Regions from separate parts of the Phyllobacterium sp. SYP-B3895 genome, predicted to be linked through region 2. Evidence: predicted binding sites of a transcription regulator. Region 2 holds the regulator's gene; the other holds the start of a gene.
What was found. Region 2 encodes HrcA, which represses chaperone genes, less so after heat shock. Its sites were predicted from a motif close to GTTAGCACTCNCNNNNNGNGAGTGCTAAC; they were not measured.

Region 1: a site for HrcA is predicted at 4,152-4,180, ahead of groES (co-chaperone GroES). Genes of this name have one in related genera too.

The regions. Positions count from the first base shown of each region.
Region 1 is NZ_WJIG01000002.1:1,088,639-1,100,507, forward strand. Features, by position in the region: gene GF108_RS11735 (glutathione S-transferase) at 1-489, opposite strand, end outside; gene GF108_RS11740 (bifunctional riboflavin kinase/FAD synthetase) at 538-1,518, opposite strand; gene GF108_RS11745 (TIGR01459 family HAD-type hydrolase) at 1,528-2,376, opposite strand; gene GF108_RS11750 (cation diffusion facilitator family transporter) at 2,599-3,636, shown strand; gene GF108_RS11755 (metalloregulator ArsR/SmtB family transcription factor) at 3,633-3,944, shown strand; gene groES (co-chaperone GroES) at 4,241-4,537, shown strand; gene groL (chaperonin GroEL) at 4,601-6,244, shown strand; gene GF108_RS11770 (winged helix-turn-helix transcriptional regulator) at 6,444-6,851, opposite strand; gene GF108_RS11775 (NADPH-dependent FMN reductase) at 6,942-7,502, shown strand; gene GF108_RS11780 (glutathione S-transferase family protein) at 7,563-8,240, shown strand; gene GF108_RS11785 (VOC family protein) at 8,249-8,602, opposite strand; gene GF108_RS11790 (SRPBCC family protein) at 8,608-9,018, opposite strand; gene GF108_RS22710 (helix-turn-helix domain-containing protein) at 9,090-9,866, opposite strand; gene fumC (class II fumarate hydratase) at 10,021-11,409, shown strand; gene GF108_RS11805 (DoxX family protein) at 11,516-11,869, shown strand, end outside.
Region 2 is NZ_WJIG01000001.1:581,255-593,123, reverse strand. Features, by position in the region: gene GF108_RS02825 (adenosine kinase) at 1-839, shown strand, start outside; gene GF108_RS02820 (trimeric intracellular cation channel family protein) at 799-1,479, opposite strand; gene grpE (nucleotide exchange factor GrpE) at 1,590-2,294, opposite strand; gene hrcA (heat-inducible transcriptional repressor HrcA) at 2,361-3,431, opposite strand; gene rph (ribonuclease PH) at 3,559-4,275, shown strand; gene GF108_RS02800 (VOC family protein) at 4,288-4,695, shown strand; gene rdgB (RdgB/HAM1 family non-canonical purine NTP pyrophosphatase) at 4,692-5,339, shown strand; gene hemW (radical SAM family heme chaperone HemW) at 5,440-6,687, shown strand; gene rsmI (16S rRNA (cytidine(1402)-2'-O)-methyltransferase) at 6,699-7,598, shown strand; gene GF108_RS02780 (YraN family protein) at 7,595-7,960, shown strand; gene cysG (siroheme synthase CysG) at 8,336-9,787, shown strand; gene GF108_RS02770 (DUF2849 domain-containing protein) at 9,806-10,120, shown strand; gene GF108_RS02765 (nitrite/sulfite reductase) at 10,140-11,810, shown strand; gene GF108_RS02760 (phosphoadenylyl-sulfate reductase) at 11,800-11,869, shown strand, end outside.

The DNA.
Region 1 (11,869 bases), on a different contig from region 2:
GGCGCTCGTAATATCCGCCTGGAGCGGCCGATCTGCGAAGATCCATGGGTCCGCCTGCTGCACTTCGGCTTCGAGCAAACGATACGCATCGGCAAGCTGGCCATGCACGCGATCAAGCCAGGGCTGATGCCGCTTTTCCGAAGGCCGCAGATCGTGCTCGTAGACGATCTGGACGCTCTTTTCGCAGGCGGCGAGCGCGAGGCCGATGATCCGCTGCGAGCGGGTAAAATGCGTGATTTCCGCAGGTGTCAGCCCCAGCGCGGGTTCTGCAATGCGCTCGGCATATTCGAGGATCAGGCACGAATCCATCAGGACGACGCCTTCTTCCGTTACGAGCGACGGTGCTTTCACGACCGGATTGATCTTCGAAAAGGCCTCGAAGGTTCGGAAAACCGACAGGGACTCATGGGAAAATGGCAGGTTCAGCATTCTCAGTGATATTGCGACCCGCCGCATATAGGGCGAATCCAGCATGCCGATCAGTCTCATTTCACCACTCCCGTTCTTGTGAAATCATGGGTAAAGCGCCCATCTTCCTCAGTCGAAATTGATCCTCTGGTCCAGCGGCGACAGCGGCTTGACACCTTGAAGCAGCGCCCGCGCCTCCTCTTCGTCGCGCCGGATCTGCTGCATCATCGGCTCGAGACCGTCAAATTTTTCCTCGCCGCGCAGATAGCCGAAGAAAGAGACGGCGCAGGTTTCGCCGTAAAGATCGTCGCTGAAATCGAACACATAGGTCTCAAGCAGCGGCTCGCCATCCGTATCGACGGTCGGCCTGCGGCCCAAGCTGGCGACGCCGTCAAGAAGTGTGCCGTCGGCGCGGCGGAAGCGCACCGCATAAATTCCGTGCTTCAAATGGGTCTCGGGCGGAAGCACCATGTTGGCGGTTGGAAAACCGATTGTGCGCCCAAGCTGCTTGCCGCCGACGACCGTGGCGCGAATGCGGTGCCGGTAGCCAAGGAGCCCGGCCGCCTCGACCACTTCACCTGCGCCAAACAGATCGCGAATACGACTTGAGGAGATCGCATGCCCCCCCTCGTCACGGAAGGCATCTACGAGCGTGACGTGGAAGCCACGTTCTTCGCCCGCTGCCATCAGGAATGCGGGGCCACCCTGACGGCCCTTGCCGAAATGAAAATCGAAGCCGGCGACGATACGGGTTGCGCCAAGGCCATCAACGAGAATTCGGTCCACAAAGACGTCCGCCGTCAATTGCGAGAATTCGCGGGTAAAATTGCATTCGACCACCGCATCGAATCCCAGCGCTTCGAGGATCGATGCCTTCTCGGCGGCGGGTGTCAGCCGGTCGACCGGCTGGTCCGGCACGAAAACGCTGCGCGGGTGCGGCTCGAAGGTCAATACCAGCGATGGCTTGCCCTCGGCGCGTGCGGTCTCCAGCGCCCGGCCCAGAACGGCCTGGTGCCCACGGTGCACGCCGTCGAAATTGCCGATGGCGACAATGGCGCCCTTTAGTTCATCGGGCAGATGGGACGGATCGTTCAGACGCAGGATCGGCATATCTTTGTCTCACGCCAGGGCGGGCATCGTCGCAACGGGATTGCTTCCGTGCTTTGCGAGGAACGCCAGAAGCTTCTCAAGGTCGTGGACACCGCCCATCACATAATCGCCGGCATGAATACCGCCGGAGATATAGAGGGCATCTATGCCGAAAAGATCGGCGCCCTTGATATCCGTCAGCATGCCGTCGCCGATGGCAAGAACCCGCGAAAGTTCAACAGGCGTGCCGCGCACATCTTCCGCCGCGGCAACCGCTGCTGCGTAGATCGGGCGATGCGGCTTTCCTGCGATGAGCGTGCGGCCGCCAAGCTGCCCGTAATCGCGGGCAAGCGCCCCGGCGCACCAGATGAGGCGATCGCCGCGCTCGACGACGATATCCGGATTGGCGCAGATAAACGGCAGGTTGCGCGAGCGGAAGCGCACCAGCATGTCGGCATAGTCTTCCGGCGTTTCCGTATCGTCATCGAAGAAACCAGTGCAGACGACGACGTCGGCTTCGCGCTCCTCGACCAGTTCCACATCGAGGCCGTCATAAAGGGTTTCGTCGCGCTCCGGCCCGAGATGAAATACGCGGCGCGGCGCGTTGCGGATCAACTCGCGGGTGACATCGCCCGATGTGACGATCCGGTCATAGGCCGATTCCGGCACGCCAAGCGTATGGATCTGCTCGGCAACACCGGCAAAGGGTCGCGGTGCATTGGTGATGAGAACCACCGTCAGGCCGGCCTGCCGGGCCCTTTGCAAGGCGGCCGAGGCGGGCGCAAAGGAATCGACGCCATTGTGCAGGACGCCCCAGACATCACACAGCAGCACGTCGTAGCGATCCATCAATGCGTCGAGACGCTGCAAATGTATCATGTCGGTCATGCCGGTCCCTTCAGGCAAAATACTATGCGACGAGAGTCTTGAGACTGTCTCGATTAGCGGATCGTGCCTGACCTGTCACGCCGGTTATGTTTGAAAAAACTCACGTTGTGTCGTTCGGGGTTTCGGCTGGGCACTATCTGCGATTGACACGACCATTGCCTTCGCCTATCAAACACATGAATACGTATTGATATGTTTGCTTAGGGTACAATGATGTCACACGATCACGCCGGCCACGATCACACGCCCAAAGTCACTGCGGACAATGAAATGAAGACGCTGATTGCATTCGCGATCACGTTCGCGTTCATGATCGTCGAGGTGATAGGCGGCTTCATGTCGGGCTCGCTCGCCTTGATTGCCGATGCCGGCCATATGCTGACCGATGCCGGCGCTCTGGCGCTTGCCTATTTTGCCTTCCGTTTCGGCCGGCGTGCTGCCGATGAGAAGCGCACTTTCGGCTATTTGCGCTTCGAGGTCATTGCCGGGTTGATCAACGCCGTTGCCTTGTTCGCCATTCTCTTCTGGATCGCGTATGAGGCCATCGATCGCTTCCGCAATCCCGGCGAAGTCCTGGCCGGCCCCATGCTGATTGTCGCCACCATCGGCCTCATCGTGAACATGCTCGTTTTCTGGATCCTGACACGCGGCGGCGATACCGAGCATGTCAACATCAAGGGCGCGGTGCTGCACGTACTGGGCGATCTCCTCGGTTCCGTCGGCACGATCGTCGCCGCCATCGTCATCTATTATACAGACTGGACGCCAATCGACCCGATCCTCTCCGTCTTCGTCTGCCTGCTGATCCTGCGCAGCGCCTGGGCGCTCCTGCGCAACTCGCTGCATATCCTGCTCGAAGGCGCGCCCGACAATGCCGCACCTGAAGCCATTGAGCAGTATCTGAAGCAGACGGTTCCGGGACTTGCCTCCGTCCGCCATGTCCACGTCTGGATGATCACCTCGGGCAAGCCGCTGGCAACGCTGCATGTGCGCCCCGCTCCGGATACCAATCCGCGGCTTCTGGTCAAACAGGTTGAAGCCGAACTCATGAAGAAGTTCGAGATATCGCACGCAACGATTGCCATCGACTGGCCGGAGGATACAGCGACGGACGATTGCTGCCTTGGCGACAATCTCCAGCAAGGGCACGAGCACGACCATTCCGGCCATGAACACGACGATGCGGATCATGATCACGGCGGTCATGATCATGCCGCTCACGAGCACGGACATGAGGGGCACAAACATTGAGCTCAGCCCCTCCTCTCCCCCCTGAACTCACGGTTCTCGCCGAAACCTTTCGCCTCCTCGGCGATCCGACGCGGCTGCGCATTCTTCTGTTCTGCCTCGAAGCGCCGCGCTCCGTCGGCGATATCGCCGCGAGCCTCGACCTGTCGCAATCGCTTGTCAGCCATCATCTGCGGCTCTTGCGCGGCGCCCGGCTTGTGCGCGGCAACCGGCAGGCAAAACAGATCTTCTACGAACTGGCCGACAAGCACGTCAGCGACATGCTTGTCGACATGACGCATCACGTGGGCGAAGAAAGCGCCGAGGATTGACGCGGTTTGGGCGCGTGTTTCCGCCCGATCCCGCGCACGCTGATTTGAAGCATTGTGTGAATCTGCCGTCACGTCATTCGCATTTCACATGAATATGCCATAAAGCGGTTTGTAGATGGGCCCGGCATCCAAGCATCGCCTCTCCAGGCCATTTTAAATGATGCTTTCCCTTGACTCTTCAAACCGATCCCACTATCTCCGGCCGCAGTTAGCACTCACCCCAAGCGAGTGCTAATACCGCGAATGGCGCTGCCATTCGCGTCATCGTTTTGACACCAACATCAAGGGTTCTAACCATGGCCAAGACCAAGTTCCGCCCGCTTCATGACCGCGTCGTCGTACGCCGCGTCGAATCCGAAGCAAAGACCGCTGGCGGCATCATCATTCCGGATACTGCCAAGGAAAAGCCGCAGGAAGGCGAAGTCATCGCCGTAGGCACCGGCGCTCGTGACGAAGCCGGCAAGCTCGTACCGCTCGATGTCAAGGCAGGCGATCTGATCCTGTTCGGCAAGTGGTCGGGTACGGAAGTCAAGATCGGCGGCGAAGACCTGCTGATCATGAAGGAATCCGACATTCTGGGCATTCTCGGCTAATCGCCGCGCATCCCGCAATCAACGAATTTAGATCAAACCGGGTTTAATCCCAGGAGAGATAAAATGGCAGCCAAAGAAGTAAAATTCAGCCGTGATGCGCGCGAGCGCATGCTGCGCGGCGTCAACATCCTTGCCGATGCAGTAAAGGTAACGCTCGGCCCGAAGGGTCGTAACGTTGTCATCGACAAGTCCTTCGGCGCTCCGCGCATCACCAAGGACGGCGTCACCGTTGCCAAGGAAATCGAACTCGAAGACAAGTTCGAAAACATGGGCGCGCAGATGGTTCGTGAAGTCGCTTCGAAGACGAACGACATTGCCGGCGACGGCACCACGACCGCTACCGTTCTCGCCCAGGCCATCGTTCAGGAAGGCGGCAAGGCCGTTGCAGCCGGTATGAACCCGATGGACCTGAAGCGCGGCATCGACCTTGCTGTTGCCGAAGTCGTCAGGGACCTCGTCAAGAAGGCCAAGAAGATCAAGACCTCGGAAGAAGTTGCCCAGGTCGGCACGATCTCTGCCAATGGCGAATCCGAGATCGGTGAAATGATCGCCAAGGCGATGCAGAAGGTCGGCAACGAAGGTGTCATCACCGTCGAGGAAGCCAAGACCGCCGAGACCGAACTCGAAGTCGTCGAAGGCATGCAGTTCGACCGCGGCTACCTTTCGCCGTACTTCGTCACCAACCCGGAAAAGATGGTTGCTGACCTCGAAGACGCATACATCCTTCTCCACGAGAAGAAGCTCTCGAACCTCCAGGCTCTCCTGCCGGTTCTCGAAGCTGTCGTCCAGACCTCGAAGCCCCTCGTCATCATCTCCGAAGACGTCGAAGGCGAAGCGCTTGCAACGCTGGTCGTCAACAAGCTGCGCGGCGGCCTGAAGATTGCTGCTGTCAAGGCTCCTGGCTTCGGCGATCGCCGCAAGGCCATGCTCGAAGACATCGCGATCCTCACCGGTGGTCAGGTCATTTCCGAAGACCTCGGCATCAAGCTCGAAAGCGTTACGCTCGACATGCTCGGCCGCGCCAAGAAGGTGTCGATCACCAAGGAAAACACCACGATCGTCGACGGCAATGGCAAGAAGGGCGAAATCAACGCTCGCGTCGGCCAGATCAAGCAGCAGATCGAAGAGACCACTTCCGACTATGACCGCGAGAAGCTGCAGGAACGCCTTGCCAAGCTCGCTGGCGGCGTTGCCGTCATCCGCGTCGGCGGTGCGACGGAAGTCGAAGTGAAGGAAAAGAAGGACCGCGTCGACGACGCCCTCAATGCAACCCGCGCGGCTGTTGAAGAAGGCATCGTTCCTGGCGGCGGCGTCGCCCTGCTTCGCGCTTCGGCTGCTCTTACGATCAAGGGCGCCAATGCCGATCAGGACGCTGGCATCAACATCGTTCGCCGTGCTCTGCAGGCTCCTGCCCGCCAGATCGCAACGAACGCAGGCGATGAAGCTTCGATCGTTGTCGGCAAGATCCTTGAGAACAAGAAGGACACCTACGGCTACAACGCGGCCAATGGCGAGTATGGCGATCTGATCACGCTCGGTATCGTCGATCCGGTCAAGGTCGTTCGTACGGCTCTCCAGGACGCAGCTTCGGTTGCCGGCCTTCTCGTCACCACCGAAGCCATGATTGCTGAAGCGCCGAAGAAAGACTCGGCTGCTCCGGCAATGCCGGGCGGCGGCATGGGCGGCATGGGCGGCATGGACTTCTAAGAAGTCCTCATCCAGCGACATACGGAAAAGGCGGGTTTCGACCCGCCTTTTTTGTTTTGATTTGCATGTTCTTCAATTTCCGCTCGCGCGGCTCGTCCATCCGCCGCCCTCGTGGCAGACCGCTTTCTACCCAAGTTTCAAGACGCCGATAGAATCCTTCTATCAAGGGAGTGCCGGCGCAATTCGCGTCGAACTTTCTTCACTCAGCCGCATGGGAGAAGATCTGCTTTTGCTCCGAACCTTCATGAACGGCGTCGAACCGCGCGCGTGCTTCGGCGACGCGCTGTTCGTTGCGGATCGCCCAGTCGCCAAGCGCGCGGACGGGCACCAGAAGGTCGCGGCCGAGATCGGTAAGTTCGTAGTCGACGCGTGGCGGGATCGTCGGGTAAACGGTACGGGTCACGAAACCATCGCGCTCGAGTCCGCGCAGCGTGCTCGTCAGCATCTTTTGCGAGATACCATTGATGGTCCGCTTTAACTCATTGAAGCGCATCGATTTATTGCCGAGATAATTGACGACGAGAACCGTCCATTTGTCGCCGACGCGCGCCAGAATGTGATTAACCGCAGTGCATGCCGAGGTTACCTGAAAGTGATCTGGTTTCACAAAAGTGCCTCCTTGCGGGGGTTTCGAACAGTCACTTATATAGCGCCGGGCACTATTAGTTACCATCCCCCCAAGACGAAGGAATTTTTTATGTCAAAAGCCAAGATCGCCGTTATTGTCGGCAGCACCCGTATCGGCCGTTTCGCCGAATTTCCCGCCAAATGGATTGCCGACGTCGCTGCACAGCGGGGAGATGTCGAGGTCGAAATTATCGATCTCCTTGACTATCCCATGAATTTCTTCGGCGAAGAACGCACCAGCGACGCCCAGAACGAGACCGCCGAACGCTGGAAGAAGAAGCTGCGCGAATTCGATGGCTATGTTTTCACGGTCGCCGAATACAACCACGGCCCGACGGCCGTCCTTAAGAACGCCATCGACCTTGGCGATTTCATCCAGAAGCCGGTCGCCTTTGTCGGTTATGGCGGCGTCGGCGGCGCGCGCGCCATCGAGCATCTGCGCCTCATCTTCGTGGAAATGGGATCGGCTTCGGTAAAGACCGGCGTTCACATCGCCTATTCCGAGTATCTCAGCGCCGTCAAGGGCGAGAAGAAGCTCGGCGACTACCCGCATCTCAATGAAGCAGCCACCAGCCAGCTCGACCAGCTCGTCTGGTGGGCCAACGCCTTGAAGACCGCTCGCGCGGCCTGATCGCTGAGCTGGGCGGTCGCAACGCGATCGCCCAGCCGGCCAATCCGGAGGATCATCGTCATGCCGTCACTCGTTCTGATCAGCCATCTGCTGTGCCCGTATGTCCAGCGTGCTGCAATCGCGCTCGCTGAAAAGGGCGTGCCCTTTGAAAAGATCTATATCGACCTTGCAGCGAAACCCGATTGGTTCCTGAAGATATCGCCGCTCGGCAAGGTGCCGCTGCTGCGCGTCCCCCAAGCGGATGGCGGCGAGGCGATCCTCTTCGAGAGTTCCGTCATTGCCGAATATATCGACGAATCGCAGCCGGGGCCGAAACTTCATCCCGCCGACGCGCTGACGCGGGCACGCCATCGCGGCTGGATGGAATTTGGTTCATCGATCCTTTCCGACCTCTGGGCGCTGGAGACAACGAAGGATGCTGCGGTTTTCGAAGAGAAGCGCAAGGCGATCACTGAAAAGTTCGGCCGCGTCGAAGAGGTTTTTGGCGACGGTCCCTTCTTTGCGGGTGCTAGCTTCAGCCTCGTCGATGCGGTTTTCGCCCCGATTTTCCGCTACTTCGATACATTCGACGAGATCGTGGAACTCGGCATTTTTACCGACTACCCGAAGGTGCGGGCATGGCGCGCAGCCCTCGCAGCGCGTCCAAGCGTTCGCGAGGCGGTCACGCCGGAATATTCGCAGCTGCTGCACGCCTTTCTGCAAAAATATGAAGCGTACATGCTGATGCTGGCGCGCTGAACGGTCGGCTATTTATCCGACCAGACGGCAAGCTCGTATCCGTCCGGGTCGGCGAAGTGAAAGCGCCGGCCTCCGGGAAAGGTAAATACCGGCTTGGTGATCTTGCCACCAGCCTGTTCGACCTGTTTGAGCGTGCCTTGAAGATCATCGGCGAATAGAATGATCAGCACGCCGCCGGGACGCGGCTTGCCTTCGGTGGTGAAGCCGCCCTTGAGATGGCCGTCGGAAAACTCGCAATAGCTCGGACCATAGTCCGTGAATGTCCATCCGAACGCGTCGCCATAGAAGCTGCGTGCCGCGCCAATATCGCTGACATTGAATTCGACATAGTCGATACATTTGTCTTTGCCTGAACTGGCCATCGTCCTCATCCTATAAGTTGCGCTTCGAGCAGGTCCTTGAGCGCCTGAAGATCACGCTTGACCCAGGCCGCATCTGCGTTGAATTTTTCGTCATCCATGCCCGGCACGCGAAAAAGCGTAAATATGAGTTCGCTCTCGTCGCCGTTGGGCACCACCCGCATGGGGATATAGACCTCGTCCCCGGTCTCCATAACCACCCAATGATCGAGAACCCCGACTTCGTTCTTCGGCGCAAAGCGCAATCGAAGTTTGCCCGCCGGCCCATCAGCCAGCCATTCATCACCGGATTTCTGCAAGGCCGATGTCAGGCCGGAGGCCCATTGCGGAAGATTTTCCGCAACGCTGACGTAGTCATAAACATCCTGCCAATTGCGTCCGATTGAAATCTGAAGGGTCCTTGCTTCATGTGTAGCCATGGTTGTCCTCCCACATCGCGTACGGCAAGCTTATGCGCCTAACGACTTTCTGTCTTGAACAAAACGGCCACTTATGCCGCGAGATGCTGCAGGAGCGCCGAGGGCGAAAGGCCTGACAGGGATTTTGCCTCGCGGCTCAAATGCGCCTGGTCGGCATAGTTCGCGTCGAACGCCAGAGCACCGATGCCGCTTCCGGGATCGCGCCGGCCGAGCTTCAGGAATTTCTGGAAACGCAGGATGCGCTCCAGCGTCTTTGGCCCATATCCGAAATTGTGCAGGAACTGCCGGCGCAAGGTGCGCTCGCTCACGTTGAGCATTGTCGTCAGTTCGGCAATCGCCACAATATCTTTCGAGCGCTTGAGCGTGTCGAAGGCGGCAACCATGGCCCTGTCGGGCGATGCAATGCATGGAGCGATGTCCGACAAGGCAGCCTGCAGCCCTGCCGTCGCGTCTCCGATGGTTTTTGCCTCGACAAGTCTTTCGGCGATGGCCTCGGCGCGCGCGCCCCAAAGCTCGGACAAGTCAACACGCTGATTGACGAGTTCGGACATTGGAATGCCAAGCCATTTGCTCGCAGCTCCTGGAGCAAAGCGGATGCCGACGATATTGGCCAGGGAACGATCGACGATATGTGGGGCCGTGTCGGGACCCGCAATCGTCAGTTTGCCTTCCGACCACAATATGTCGACACAACCATCGGGAAAGACCGCCACGGGCGCCGCCAATTCGTCGATACCCTCGTGGTTCCACGCGCAGAGGAAATGCGGCCGCAACTCGGCCGTCGGCGAGAACTCGCGGTAGCGCCCGGCTGAATGCGCTGGGATGGATTCGTTGCCTGACTGTCTCACGCCGCCGCATCGCCAATGTTGATTGATCATAAGCGCTTAATCGATTTTATCCGAAAGCCGGGCGAAATCCAGACCAACATTCCATCGCCAAACCTTGCCTCTCGGGGAGCTTCGCAGTAGTGCTCTTGCCAACTCCCACCAGGAAAATGACACGATGAGTTCTACCCGTACGGAAACAGATACTTTTGGCCCAATCGACGTTGCAGCCGACAGGTATTGGGGCGCGCAGACGGAACGTTCGCTGCACAATTTCAAGATCGGTGGCGAAAGAATGCCCATTCCGCTGGTGCGGGCGCTAGGTATCGTCAAGCGCGCAGCAGCCGAAACGAATCTCTCCCTCGGAAAGATCGATGAAGTCATCGGCCGCGCGATCACCGTTGCCGCCGAGGAAGTCATCGAAGGCAAGCTCGACGATCATTTCCCGCTCGTCGTTTGGCAAACCGGCTCGGGCACGCAGTCGAACATGAATGCCAACGAGGTCATTTCCAACCGCGCCATCGAAATGCTCGGCGGCACAATGGGATCGAAGAAGCCGGTCCACCCGAACGACCACGTCAATATGAGCCAGTCGTCGAACGATACATTCCCGACGGCAATTCATATCGCAACCGCAATTGAAGCCACGCATCGGCTGTTTCCGGCGCTTACCCACCTGACGGAGGCGGTACTCAAGAAGGAAAAGGCCTTCGCCGACATCATCAAGATCGGACGCACCCACACGCAGGATGCGACACCTGTCACCCTTGGGCAGGAATTCTCCGGTTATCGCGCCGCACTCGAGTATGCGCGCAAGCGCATCGAGCAGAGCCTTGCCGATATTTTCCTTCTTGCCCAGGGTGGTACCGCAGTCGGAACGGGACTGAACGCCCCGGTGGGATTTGATACAGCTTTCGCGGAGGCCGTATCGGACATTACCGGCCTGCCGTTCAAGACGGCACCAAACAAGTTCGAAGCACTGGCGAGCCATGGCGCTCTTACGAACTTCCACGGCAGCCTTAATTCCCTCGCGACCGATCTCTTCAAGATGGCCAACGACATTCGCTTTCTCGGCTCAGGCCCACGTTCCGGCCTCGGCGAACTGAAGCTTCCCGAAAATGAACCGGGTTCATCGATCATGCCGGGCAAGGTCAACCCGACCCAGGCCGAAGCCCTGACCATGGTTGCCACGCAAGTGTTCGGCAATAATACCTCGGTTACCATCGCAGCCAGCCAGGGCCATTTTGAGCTCAACGTCTACAAGCCCGTGGTGGCGCTCAACGTGCTCCAGTCGATCCGCATCCTCTCCGACGCCATGATATCCTTCGCAGATAATTGCGTGGACGGCATCGAGGCCGATGAGGTCCGGATCAAGGACCTGCTCGATCGTTCGCTCATGCTGGTTACGGCGCTTGCCCCTGCCATTGGTTATGACAATGCAGCCAAGATCGCAAAGACAGCCCACAGGAACGGCACGACCTTGCGCGAAGAAGCACTCGCCAGCGGCGTCTCGGCCGAGGACTATGATCGCCTCGTGCGTCCCGAGCGAATGATTTCTCCGGAGTAACGTCGGAAAATCATTCTATTGTGAACAATCTGTAGAGAAAATAGTGGCTTTGTTTGACAATCGAATCTAGCTATTGGGCTGTCACGACAAACCCTGGAGACTTTCTATGGCGAACAACAGCGCACTCATTCTTATAGGTCGCATACTGCTATCATTCATGTTCATCCTGGCTGGCTATGGAAAGCTCACTGCCATCGGTGGCACCGCCGGATATTTCGGCAGCCTCGGACTTCCGGCGCCGACTATCGTCGCGGTGCTCGTCGGCCTGCTTGAACTTTTAGGCGGCCTTGCCGTACTCGTTGGCTTCCAGACGCGGATCGCCGCTCTGGCGCTTGGCATTTTCACGCTTGCGGCAACTGCTGCGGCCCACCTGAACTGGACGGGCGACGCCGGCATGGTGCAGTGGATGTTCTTCCAGAAGAACCTCGGTGTGGCCGGTGGCTTCTTCGTGCTTGCTGCA
Region 2 (11,869 bases):
CCGCGATCGAGGCGTCCGGCGGCAGCGCCGGCAATACCGCGGCGGGCCTTGCCAGCCTCGGCGGACGCGCCGCCTATTTCGGCAAGGTAGCGGACGATCAGCTGGGCCACGTTTTTACCCATGATATCCGTTCGCAAGGGGTCGCCTTCGACACGCGTGTGCTGGCTTCCCCGCCGCCCACCGCCCGTTCGATGATTTTCGTGACGCCCGATGGCGAGCGCTCGATGAACACCTATCTCGGCGCCTGCATCGAGCTCGGGCCGGAGGATGTCGAGAGTTCCAAGGTTTCCCAGGCCAAGGTCACCTATTTCGAGGGATATCTCTGGGATCCGCCGCGCGCCAAGGAAGCTATCCGCCTGTCGGCAAAGATCGCTCATGAGCACAAGCGGGAAGTCTCGATGACCCTCTCGGATCCGTTCTGCGTCGATCGCTACCGCGAGGAGTTTCTCGATCTGATGCGCTCCGGCACGGTCGATATCGTTTTTGCCAACGAGGCGGAAATGAAATCGCTGTACCAGACGGACAACTTTGAGGAAGGGCTCGAGCTGATCCGCAGGGATTGCAAGCTCGCTGCCGTCACCCGTTCGGAAAAAGGTTCTGTCGTCGTTTCCGGCGACGAGACCGTCGCGGTTCCAGCCATCGAGATCGAGGAACTGGTCGATACCACAGGCGCGGGCGATCTTTATGCAGCGGGTTTCCTCTTCGGCTACACCAACGGCCGCTCGCTGACCGATTGCGCCCGCCTCGGCTCGCTGACGGCGGGTCTTGTCATCCAGCAGATCGGTCCGCGTCCGCAGATCAATCTGAAGGCCGCGGCGGAGCGGGCGGGGCTGCTCTGATCAAGCCTTCCCGCTCAAGCTCGTCCGCGCTGCGGCCGGGCTTGTGATAGGTCGGCAGATACCAGCCGAAATAGAGCGCGCCGCCTCGAACCGTGAAGGCGGCAAGCGCCGCGACGAGCGCGGAAATCTCCGTCCCGACGGCAAGCCGGTGCAGCACGATATAGACAAGTGAGCCGGCGAGCGCCGCCGTGACATAAATTTCGCGGCGCATCACCACGGATGGCTCCCCCGAAATGATATCACGCAAGATGCCGCCGAATGTCGCCGTCATGATGCCGGTCACCACCGCAATGGTCGAGTCGAAGCCGAGTGCAAGGCTCTTCGCCGCGCCCATCACGCTGTAGGCGGCAAGCCCGACCGCATCGAGCCAGAGGAGAACGCGATAGCGTGATTCAAGCAGGTTGGCGGTGAAATAGACCAGGATTGCCGCTGCGGCGCAGACAAGTAGGCTCATCGGATCCTTCACCCAGAAGACGGGTACGCCGAGGATGAGGTCGCGCAACGTCCCGCCGCCGATCCCGGTGACCGCGGCGAGAAAGATGAAAGCCATGATGTCGAGCTGGCGCCGCGAGGCTGCCAGAGCTCCCGTCGCGGCGAAAACGAAAATTCCGGCATAGTTGAACAGCTGAATCATGGTCACCGGCAGTTTCCCCTCGCCGTTATTTTGTCCCACGATAGAGCATGACCGGAAAATGAAAAGAGCCGCATTCCGGTCAGGGAAATGCGGCTCTTGGAACGTTGTTAAGACCGTCAGGCGTCTTTTTCAGCCTGCGGATTGATTGGGCCGGGTTCCGGTTGGGCTTCGCCGGCCGCCTGCTTGGGTCCGCCCCGCGACACGCCGACCAGCGCCGGACGCAGCACGCGGTCGCCGATGACAAAGCCGGCCTGCGCAACCTGAACCACCGTATTATGCGGAACATCCGCATTCGGAATTTCGAACATCGCCTGGTGGAAGTTCGGATCGAACTTCTGGCCTTGCGGCTCGATTTTCTTGACGCCGTGGCGTTCCATTGCGGTGAGCATGGAGCGTTCCGTCATCTCGACGCCCTCTACGAGGCCCTTAAGGCCGGCATCGCCGCCTGCGAGTGCATCGGCGGGAACCGCTTCGATGGCGCGCTTCAGATTGTCGGAAACAGCAAGCATGTCGCGGGCGAAGTTCGCAACCGAATAGCTGCGCGCGTCATGGACGTCGCGTGCGGTTCGCTTGCGCAGGTTTTCCATATCTGCGGCAAGGCGCAGCAACTGGTCCTTCAGATCGTTATTTTCGGCGCGCAGCGCGTCGAGTTCGGCGGTCGTTGCCTGCTCCTGGTCTTCCTCGGCAAGCGCATATTCCTCGGCCTTGCGCGATTTAAGAAAATCATCGGCAGCGCGCTTCAGCGCATCGCGATCGCGCGGATTCTTCAGGTCGCGCTGATCGAGATCCGGGGTGTCGTGAAGTTTCTTGTCTTCAGCCATCTATCCTGTCCGTTCATTTTTCGAAGTTGCGCTGGATATCGACGTTCGGCTCTTGAAAATCAAGTCTTATCGCAAAAGGCGGGATACGAGCTGGGCGGTATAGTCGACCATCGGCACGATCCGGGCATAGTTCAACCGGGTCGGGCCGATGACGCCGAGGGCGCCGATGATGCGCTGCTCCGAGTCCCGATAGGGCGCGATCACCAGCGACGAACCCGACAGCGAGAACAGCTTGTTTTCCGACCCGATAAAGATGCGCACGCCCGGTCCCGCCTCGGCGAGGTCAAGAAGCTGCAGCGTTCCTTCCTTGGTTTCGAGATCGTCAAAGAGATGGCGCAGCCTGTCGAGATCGGCCTCGGCGTTGATCGAATCGAGAAGATTGCCGCGCCCGCGTACGATCAGGCGCGGCGGCTGTCCGCTGCCTGCGCCACCCCAGACCGCGAGCCCCTGTTGCACCAGATGCTGCGACAAGGCATCGAGCGCCTGCTGGGTCTCGTCCTTGAGCCGGCCGATTTCCTGGCGCGCCTCGCTGATCGTGCGGCCCTGGATATGCGCATTGAGAAAGTTCGAAGCTTCGATGAGCTGTGAGGGCGTCACGCCGACGGGCAAATCGATAACGCGATTTTCGATATCCCCGCTCTGGCTGACAAGAACGGCCAGTGCCTTGGTCGGCTCAAGGCGCACGAACTCGATGTGTTTCAGTGCACCTTCCGCCTTGGTCGCAAGCACAAGACCGGCACCGCGCGACATGCCGGAGAGGATTTGGCTCGCCTGAGTCAGCACGGTTTCAGTCGACTGGTCTTCGCTTGAGGCACGAACCTGCGCCTCGATCGAGTTGCGCTCGGCGGCGGAAAGATCGCCAACTTCCATGAAGGCGTCGACGAAGAAGCGCAGCCCGAGCTGCGTCGGCAGGCGTCCGGCCGAAATATGCGGTGCATAGACCAGTCCGAGATGCTCGAGATCGCTCATGACGTTGCGGATCGTCGCCGGCGACAGCGACACGGGCAGAATCCGCGAAAGGTTGCGCGAGCCGACCGGTTCGCCGTCGCCAAGATAGCTCTCGACGATGCGCCGGAAAATGTCGCGCGACCGCTGGTCAAGCGACTGATATGCCTCCGGTACCACGGCCCGTTTCATCTTGCCTCGTATGTCTGCTTATTACAGCCCTGATATAAGCATTGTCCGGGCAATCATCAAAGCCTTTGCTTCGATCTGCCATCACGGCTAAAAGGCCGGACCACAGATTTTCAAAGAGGTCTTTCCAATGCGTCCTTCCAAGCGAGCCCCCGACGAGATGCGCGCCATCTCCTTCGAACGCGGCGTTTCCAAGCATGCCGAGGGCTCGTGCCTTGTCAAATTCGGCGACACCCACGTTTTGTGCACAGCGAGCCTTGAGGAAAAGGTGCCAGGCTGGATGCGCAACACCGGCAAGGGTTGGGTAACGGCCGAATACGGCATGTTGCCGCGCTCGACCGGCGATCGCATGCGCCGCGAGGCATCCTCTGGCAAACAGGGCGGTCGCACGCTGGAAATCCAGCGGCTGATCGCTCGCTCGCTGCGTGCGGTCGTAGACCTTCAGGCGCTTGGCGAAGTGCAGATCACGGTCGACTGCGACGTTATCCAGGCCGATGGCGGCACGCGCACGGCTGCCATCACCGGCGGTTGGGTCGCTCTGCACGAGTGCCTGCGCTGGATGGAAGCGCGCCAGATGATCAAGGTCGAAAAAGTTCTGAAGGATCATGTTGCGGCGATCTCATGCGGAATTTCCAACGGCGCGCCGGTGATCGACCTCGATTATCAGGAGGATTCGACGGCACAGACGGACGCGAACTTTGTCATGACTGGCAAGGGTGGTATCGTCGAGGTGCAGGGAACCGCCGAAGGCGAGCCCTTTTCTGAGGAAGAACTGCTTGCCCTTATGAGCCTTGCCCGCAACGGCATCGGGCGGCTGGTCAACCTGCAGCAGATGGCTGTGAGCTAAAAGCCCGAGACGATGCGACCATCCGGTATCCTTGAAACGGCGCTTTACGTTACGGACCTTGCGGCCGCCAAGGACTTCTATGCCGGCATTCTCGGGCTCGAGATCATATTGGAGACGCCGAAGCGGTCCATCTTCTTTCGCTGCGGCGCCGGTGTCCTCATCCTGTTCGATCCCGTGCTGATCAACGAGCGCCCGCCCGGCAGCCTGCCTATCCCCTCGCATGGGGCAACAGGTCCGGGCCACGTCTGTTTCAAGGCAACACGGGATGAAATTGCCGGATGGAAATCCCATCTTGAGGCAAATGGCATCGAGATCGAAAGCGAGTTCGACTGGCCGAATGGCGCGCGCTCGCTGTACTTCCGCGATCCCGCCGGAAATTCGATCGAATTCGCAGAACCGAAATTATGGAATTTGGAATGAGAAAACTCGAAAAGGGCAAATTGCTCGTCGCAAGTCACAATCAGGGCAAGATCAATGAGATGATCGACCTTCTGGGACCATTCGGCTTCGAAGTGGTTTCCGCTGGCGATCTCGGCCTGCCGGAACCGGATGAGACCGGAACCACGTTCGAGCAAAATGCCTATATCAAGGCATATGCGGCGGCGAAGGCGACCGGCCTCGTTGCTCTCTCCGATGATTCCGGCCTTTGCGTCGACGCGCTCGGCGGCGATCCCGGCGTTTACACGGCGAACTGGGCGGAGCTTCCCGATGGCAAGCGCGATTTCAGCCACGGCATGGAAAAGGTGGAAAAGGCCTTGCAGGACAAGGGCGCGACAAGCCCCGACGAACGCAGCGGGCGTTTCGTCTCCGTCATCTGCCTCGCCTGGCCGGACGGTGAAGCCAATTACTATCGCGGCGAAGTCGAGGGCGAGATCGTCTGGCCGCCGCGCGGTAATGCTGGCTTCGGCTACGATCCCGTATTCAAGCCGGAAGGCTATGAGGCGACCTTCGGCGAGATGACTGCTGAACAGAAGCATGGCTGGAAGCCGGGTGACGAAAAGGCGCTGTCGCACCGCGCCCGTGCCTTCCAGCATTTCGCCAGGGATTGTCTGGACGCAGGATGACCCGCAACGATCCGATCACACGCCGGAGTTTTGTGGTTTGCCTCCCCTTTCCCCTCGTGGGGAGGGTCGTTGGGTTGCAACGGGGTGGGGGACGGGTCTGATGGCGTCCTTGCCGGTGATTCAAGCCGCCCCGGATCTGCGGTCCGACCTCCCCCACGCGTTGGCGGTTAAGGGAGGGCGCGCGAAAGCGCACCCCGACAAGGGCGAGAGCGGGTTTGGCGTCTATGTGCACTGGCCGTTCTGCATGGCCAAGTGTCCCTATTGCGATTTCAATTCGCATGTGCGGCATCAGCCGGTCGACCAGAAGCGCTTCGCCGCTGCCTTTGCCCGCGAGCTCGCGACAATGCGCCAGCGCACCGGCGAGCGCACAGTGTCCAGCATATTTCTCGGCGGGGGGACTCCCTCGCTGATGCACCCCGATACGGTCGGCTCGGTTCTTGATGCGATCGCGCAGAACTGGCACGTGCCAGAAGGAATCGAGATTACCCTCGAAGCAAACCCCACCAGCGTGGAGGCTGATCGGTTTCGCGGCTATCGCGCCGCGGGCGTGAACCGGGTTTCGCTTGGCGTGCAGGCATTGAATGATGTCGATCTGCGCCGCCTCGGCCGCATGCACAGTGTCGATGAGGCACTTGCGGCGATCAGCCTTGCACGGGAAATTTTCCCGCGGCTGTCCTTCGACCTCATCTATGCGCGGCCAGACCAGAGCGTCGAGGCATGGCGTGAAGAACTTGTGCGTGCCATCTCCTTCGCCGCCGATCACCTCTCGCTTTATCAGTTGACCATCGAAGAAGGCACGCCCTTCTACAATCTCTGGCAGGCAGGAAAGCTCGTTACGCCGGATGGCGATCATGCGGCCGCGCTCTATGCCGAGACGCAGGATGTGACTGCAAAGCACGGTCTGCCGGCCTACGAGATTTCCAATCATGCCATTCCCGGCGCAGAGTCGCAGCACAATCTCGTCTATTGGCGCTACGGCGAATATGTCGGTGTGGGACCCGGCGCCCATGGGCGCTTTGTCGAGGACAATATCCGCGCCGTCACGATCATCGAGCGCCATCCTGAAACCTGGGTCGAAAAGGTCGAGGCAGCGGGACACGGCATTATCGAGGAAGAGCGTCTTGACCGCGAGCAGGAAGGCGACGAATTCCTGCTCATGGGCCTGCGGCTTGTCGAGGGGATCGACCTTGCGCGCTACGAACGTCTTACCGGGCACAGCGTCAAGGAGAAGCGGGTAATTTCCCTCGCCGAGCAGGGGCTTATCGAGTATGTCGGCAATAGCCGCATACGCACGACCCCGCAGGGCGCGATCGTTCTCAATGCGGTCATCGCAGATCTCGCGGCTTGAGGGGAAAAACATTGTCCGAAGCTGAAACCGGCGACCGGCATTATCAGATCGGCAGCGCCAGTTTCCGGGCTCGCCCGCTCGAGCCGGCGCTCTACATCGTGGCGACGCCCATCGGCAATCTCGGCGATATGACGATCCGCGGCATTGAAACCCTGGCCGCCGCGGACATCATTGCCTGCGAGGATACCCGGGTGAGCCGCGTCCTGTTGGAGCGCTATGGCATGTCACGCCGCCCTTTCGCCTATCACGAGCACAATGCCGAAATCGCCGGCCCTAAACTCATTGAGGCGCTGCTTGCCGGAAAGAGCGTTGCACTCGTCTCCGATGCGGGAACGCCACTCGTCGCCGATCCCGGCGGCAGGCTGGTGCCGGCGGCCAAGGCGGCCGGCATCAGGGTGGTACCCATTCCCGGCGCCTCATCTGTCCTCGCCGCGCTGACGGCGTCGGGCCTCTTCAAGGATTCGTTTTACTTTGCCGGCTTTTTATCGTCGAAACAGGGTCAGCGCCGTGCCCGGCTGGCCGAACTCAAGGCGCTCGATGCGGCGCTGGTTTTCTTCGAATCGCCCAACCGTGCTGCCGCGACGCTTGCGGACATGGCCGATATATTTGGCGCAGAACGACCGGCTTCCCTCTGCCGCGAGTTGACCAAGACCTACGAGACCATTGTGACCCTGCCGCTGAAAAAGCTGGCCGAGACGTTCGCGGACGAGGATCGTATTCGCGGCGAGGTGGTTCTCGTCGTCGGCTCTCCCGTCGAGGATGCGAATATCCCCCGCTCGGACGAAGATGTCGACGCGTTGCTGCGGGCGCTCGTCCTCGAAATGTCGCCGGCAAAGGCGGCCGGTGAGGCGGCGCGGATGACGGGGCGGCCCAAGGGCGAGCTCTATCAACGGTTACTGGCGATGAAATGAGCGAGCGGGGCGGCAGGCGCAAGGCATACCGCCGCGGCCATTCCGCCGAGCGGCTCGCCGCGCTCGCCCTCATGCTGAAGGGCTATCGCATAGTCACCCGCCGCTACCGCACCAAGGTCGGCGAGATCGATCTGATTGCCCGCCGCGGCAATATCGTCGCCATTATCGAGGTGAAGGCACGGGCAAGGCTCGACCAGGCCATGGACTCGGTAAACGTTCTTGCGCAGCGCCGCATCGAGGCGGCAGCCGATCAATGGCTGGCGCGCCAACCGGATCAGGCGTTGCTGTCCTTGCGGTTCGATCTTGTGGCGATCCTGCCCTGGCGCTGGCCGGTACATGTGCCTGCAATCTTTACAAGCTGAGGGTCAGCTGCAATTCGCCCAGTGGGAACCCGGTGGCTGGCTCCAGATAGGTTCCATCGCGACGCCGCTCAGAGCGTTGAGAATCTCATGGCGCCGAGATGGCAAAGTCGGCGGCGCCAAGTTCTTCGTAAAAGGGTACTTGCATTTTCTGATTAACACTATAAAAGTGGTCGTCTATTGGTTGCAATTGCGCCCGCTTTGTTAAACCCTGAGGTGAGCGGGGCGGTTGGCTGTTGGATTGATAGAACGAGAATCTGCAAGCCCCCGGTTTTTCAGAAATTCCATGCTCCGCCCCCGGTTTCGGCGCATTTCTGTTCCTTATAAACCGCTGACCTTTCATGGATAATCCCTGCAACCATTGGGATTATCGCATTCATGTCCATCAGCAAGACCCAGCTTTCTGTCTTTCCAGCCTTTTTCCGCGTGCGGAATGAAGTGCTTGTGGTCGTGGGCAATGGCGAAGAGGCGCTTAACAAAGCGCGCCTACTCGATCAGACGAATGCGGCAATTCGCGTTGTCGCCGATGCGCCCGAACCGGAACTCGCGGCCTTCCTGCGCGATGGTGGATATGAACACGTCGCGGAAAAATTTGCTCCCAAGCAACTGACCGGTGCAAAACTGGTCTTCATCGCTACCGGCGATGAAGACCAGGATCGAGAGATTGCCGCCGAAGCGCGCCGCCAGCACATTCCAGTCAACGTCGTCGACCGTCCCGACCTTTGCGATTTCTTCACGCCTGCCATCGTCAACCGAGCACCGCTCGCAATCGCCATAGGTTCGGAAGGCACCGGTCCCGTTCTTACCCAGATGATCCGCGCCCGCATCGATGCGGCGTTCTCGCCCCGCCTTGGCGATCTTGCGCGCCTCGCCAACGCCTATCGCCCCGCGGTCGAACGGCTGGTCAGGAAGGGCTTGCCTCGCCGTTTGTTCTGGCGGTCGTTTTTTTCCGGCGATGTCGCAAGCAATGTCTACAACAATGATTTTGCCGGCGCGCATGAGGCGGCGACGGCGCTGCTGGGCAACCGGGAAACGGGCCAAGGCTATGTCTGGCTGGTCGGTGCGGGTCCGGGCGCAGAGGATCTGCTGACCTTGCGGGCTCATCGCGTCCTCATGGAAGCCGATGTCATCGTTTATGACGCGCTGGTGCCGGACGCGGTCGTCGGCATGGGCCGCCGCGACGCCGCGCGCATTTCCGTCGGCAAGCGCAAGGGCTGCCACTCGAAGAGCCAGAGCGAGATCAATGATCTGCTCGTCGCCCTCGGCCGCGAAGGCAAGCGCGTCGTGCGGTTGAAATCAGGCGATCCGCTCGTCTACGGTCGCGCCGGCGAAGAGATGGCCGCGCTTCGCGATGCCGGAATTTCCTTCGAGATCGTTCCCGGCATCACCTCGGCCTTTGCCGCGGCTGCCGATATGCAACTGCCTTTGACTTTGCGCGGCGTTGCCTCCTCGCTCGTCTTCACGACGGGCCACGACATGACCGGCGAAGTCCTGCCGGATTGGGCGCGGCTTGCCATCTCCGGCGCGACGATTGCCGTCTACATGGGCCGCAGCGTCGCAGCTTCGGTGGCAGAGCGGCTGATCGCCGCTGGTCTTCATGCCGATACTGGGGTTGCCGTCATTGAAAATGCTGGCCGGACCGACCGTCGCATGTTCCACGGCACGTTGAACGACCTGCCGTCGCTTGAGCAGCGCGAGGATTTGAGCGGTCCCGTCATGGTCGTCATCGGTGACGCCGTTGCTGGCGCCGCCATCGACAAGGCCGAGGCGCTTTCCGCCCGGAACCAGAATTCCGTGGCGCTGCGCCACCTTGAAACCAATGCTGCCTGAACGCGAAGGATCACGATCATGAGTGTCAAAGTTCTTACCGCAAATCGCCTGACCGATGGTGAAGCCGTCTGGCTCGGCGCCAATGGCGAATGGCTCGAACAGATCGATGGTGCGCTGATCGCCCGTCACGCCGAAGCGGTGACCGCGCTTGAGGAAGCCGGCAAGGCAGCGATCAAGTCCAACCTCGTTATCGACGTCAACGTGATCGATGTTGAAGAGCGCGGCACCAATCTGTATCCGCTGCGTCTGCGCGAGCGTATTCGCCAGCTCGGCCCCACCATCCGCCTCGATCTCGGCAAGCAGGCTGAAAAGCCCAAAGCTTCGGCCGCTTAATTCCTGAAGGTTCGCATTCATGTATCGCTATGACGAGTTTGACCACGCATTCGTTTCTGCCCGCGTGGACCAATTCAAGGATCAGGTGGAGCGCCGTCTCGCCGGCGAATTGACCGAGGACCAGTTCCGGCCGCTGCGGCTGATGAACGGCGTCTATCTGCAGCTGCATGCCTATATGCTGCGCGTCGCCATTCCCTATGGCACGCTATCGAGCCGCCAGATGCGCAAGCTCGCCCATATCGCCCGCCATTACGATCGAGGCTACGGTCATTTCACGACGCGGCAGAACCTCCAGTACAATTGGCCGGCACTGAAAGACATGCCCAAGGTTCTCGACGAACTGGCATCGGTCGAGATGCACGCGCTGCAGACCTCGGGCAATTGCATTCGCAACGTGACGGCGGACCATTTCGCCGGTGCGGCGGCTGACGAGGTCGCCGACCCGCGTCCCTATGCGGAGATCCTGCGCCAGTGGTCGTCGATGCACCCCGAGTTTTCGTACCTGCCGCGCAAGTTCAAGATTGCGGTGACAGGGGCCGAGCGCGACCGCGCCGCTATCCAGGTGCATGACATCGGCCTCCATCTGAAGAAGAACGAAGCCGGCGACCTTGGCTTTGCCGTCTATGTCGGCGGCGGGCAGGGCCGCACACCAATGGTGGCCAAGAAAATCAGGGATTTCCTCCCGGTAGAGGATCTCCTGACGTATACGACGGCGATCATGCGCGTTTACAATCTCAACGGCCGCCGCGACAACAAATACAAGGCTCGCATCAAAATTCTGGTGCATGAGACCGGGACCGAGGAATTGACCCGCCAGGTCGAGACCGAGTGGCAGGTGCTCAAGGATAGCGACCTCAAGCTGCCGCAGCAGGACGTCGATGCCATCGACAGCTATTTCCGCGCGCCCAACCTGCCGCAGCGCCCGGAAGGGTGGTCGGGTCTTGCCGCCGCGCGCAAGGCGGATCATGCCTTTGCGACATGGGTCGACCAGAACGTCACGCCGCACAAGAACCCGGATTACGGCGTCGTAACCATCTCGCTCAAGCCCATCGGCGGAATTCCGGGCGATGCAACCGACGCGCAGATGGACCTCGTCGCCGATATTGCCGAGAAATTCTCGCAAGACGAAATCCGCGTGAGCCACGAGCAGAACCTTGTTCTCCCGCATGTTGCGGTCGCCGATCTGCGCATCGTCTACGACCTTCTCCTGACCGACGGCCTTGCAACGGCCAATGCCGGTCTCATCACCGATATCATCGCGTGCCCCGGCCTCGACTATTGCGCCCTCGCCAATGCCCGCTCGATCCCGGTGGCTCAGCGCATTTCCGAGCGCTTCGGCCAGCCGGATCGCCAAGCGGATATCGGCGAGCTCAAGATCAAGATCTCGGGCTGCATCAACGCCTGCGGCCACCACCATGTTGGCCACATCGGCATTCTCGGCGTCGAGAAGAAGGGCGAGGAGCTCTATCAGATTTCGCTGGGCGGCTCGGGCGACGAGATCTGCACCATCGGCGATATTACCGGCCGCGGCTTCTCGTCCGAAGAGATCGTCGATGCGGTCGAGACCATCGTCGATCGTTATCTTGAAATCCGCACCGACAAGGAAGAAACGTTCCTTGCCGCCTACCGTCGTGTGGGAGCCGCGCCGTTCAAGGATGCGCTCTATAGCGAGGCTGCAAATGCTGCTTGAGTTCAACGAGCAAACGGTGGCGGATGAAGCACGCTCGCTCGAAGCCCGGTACGGCAATC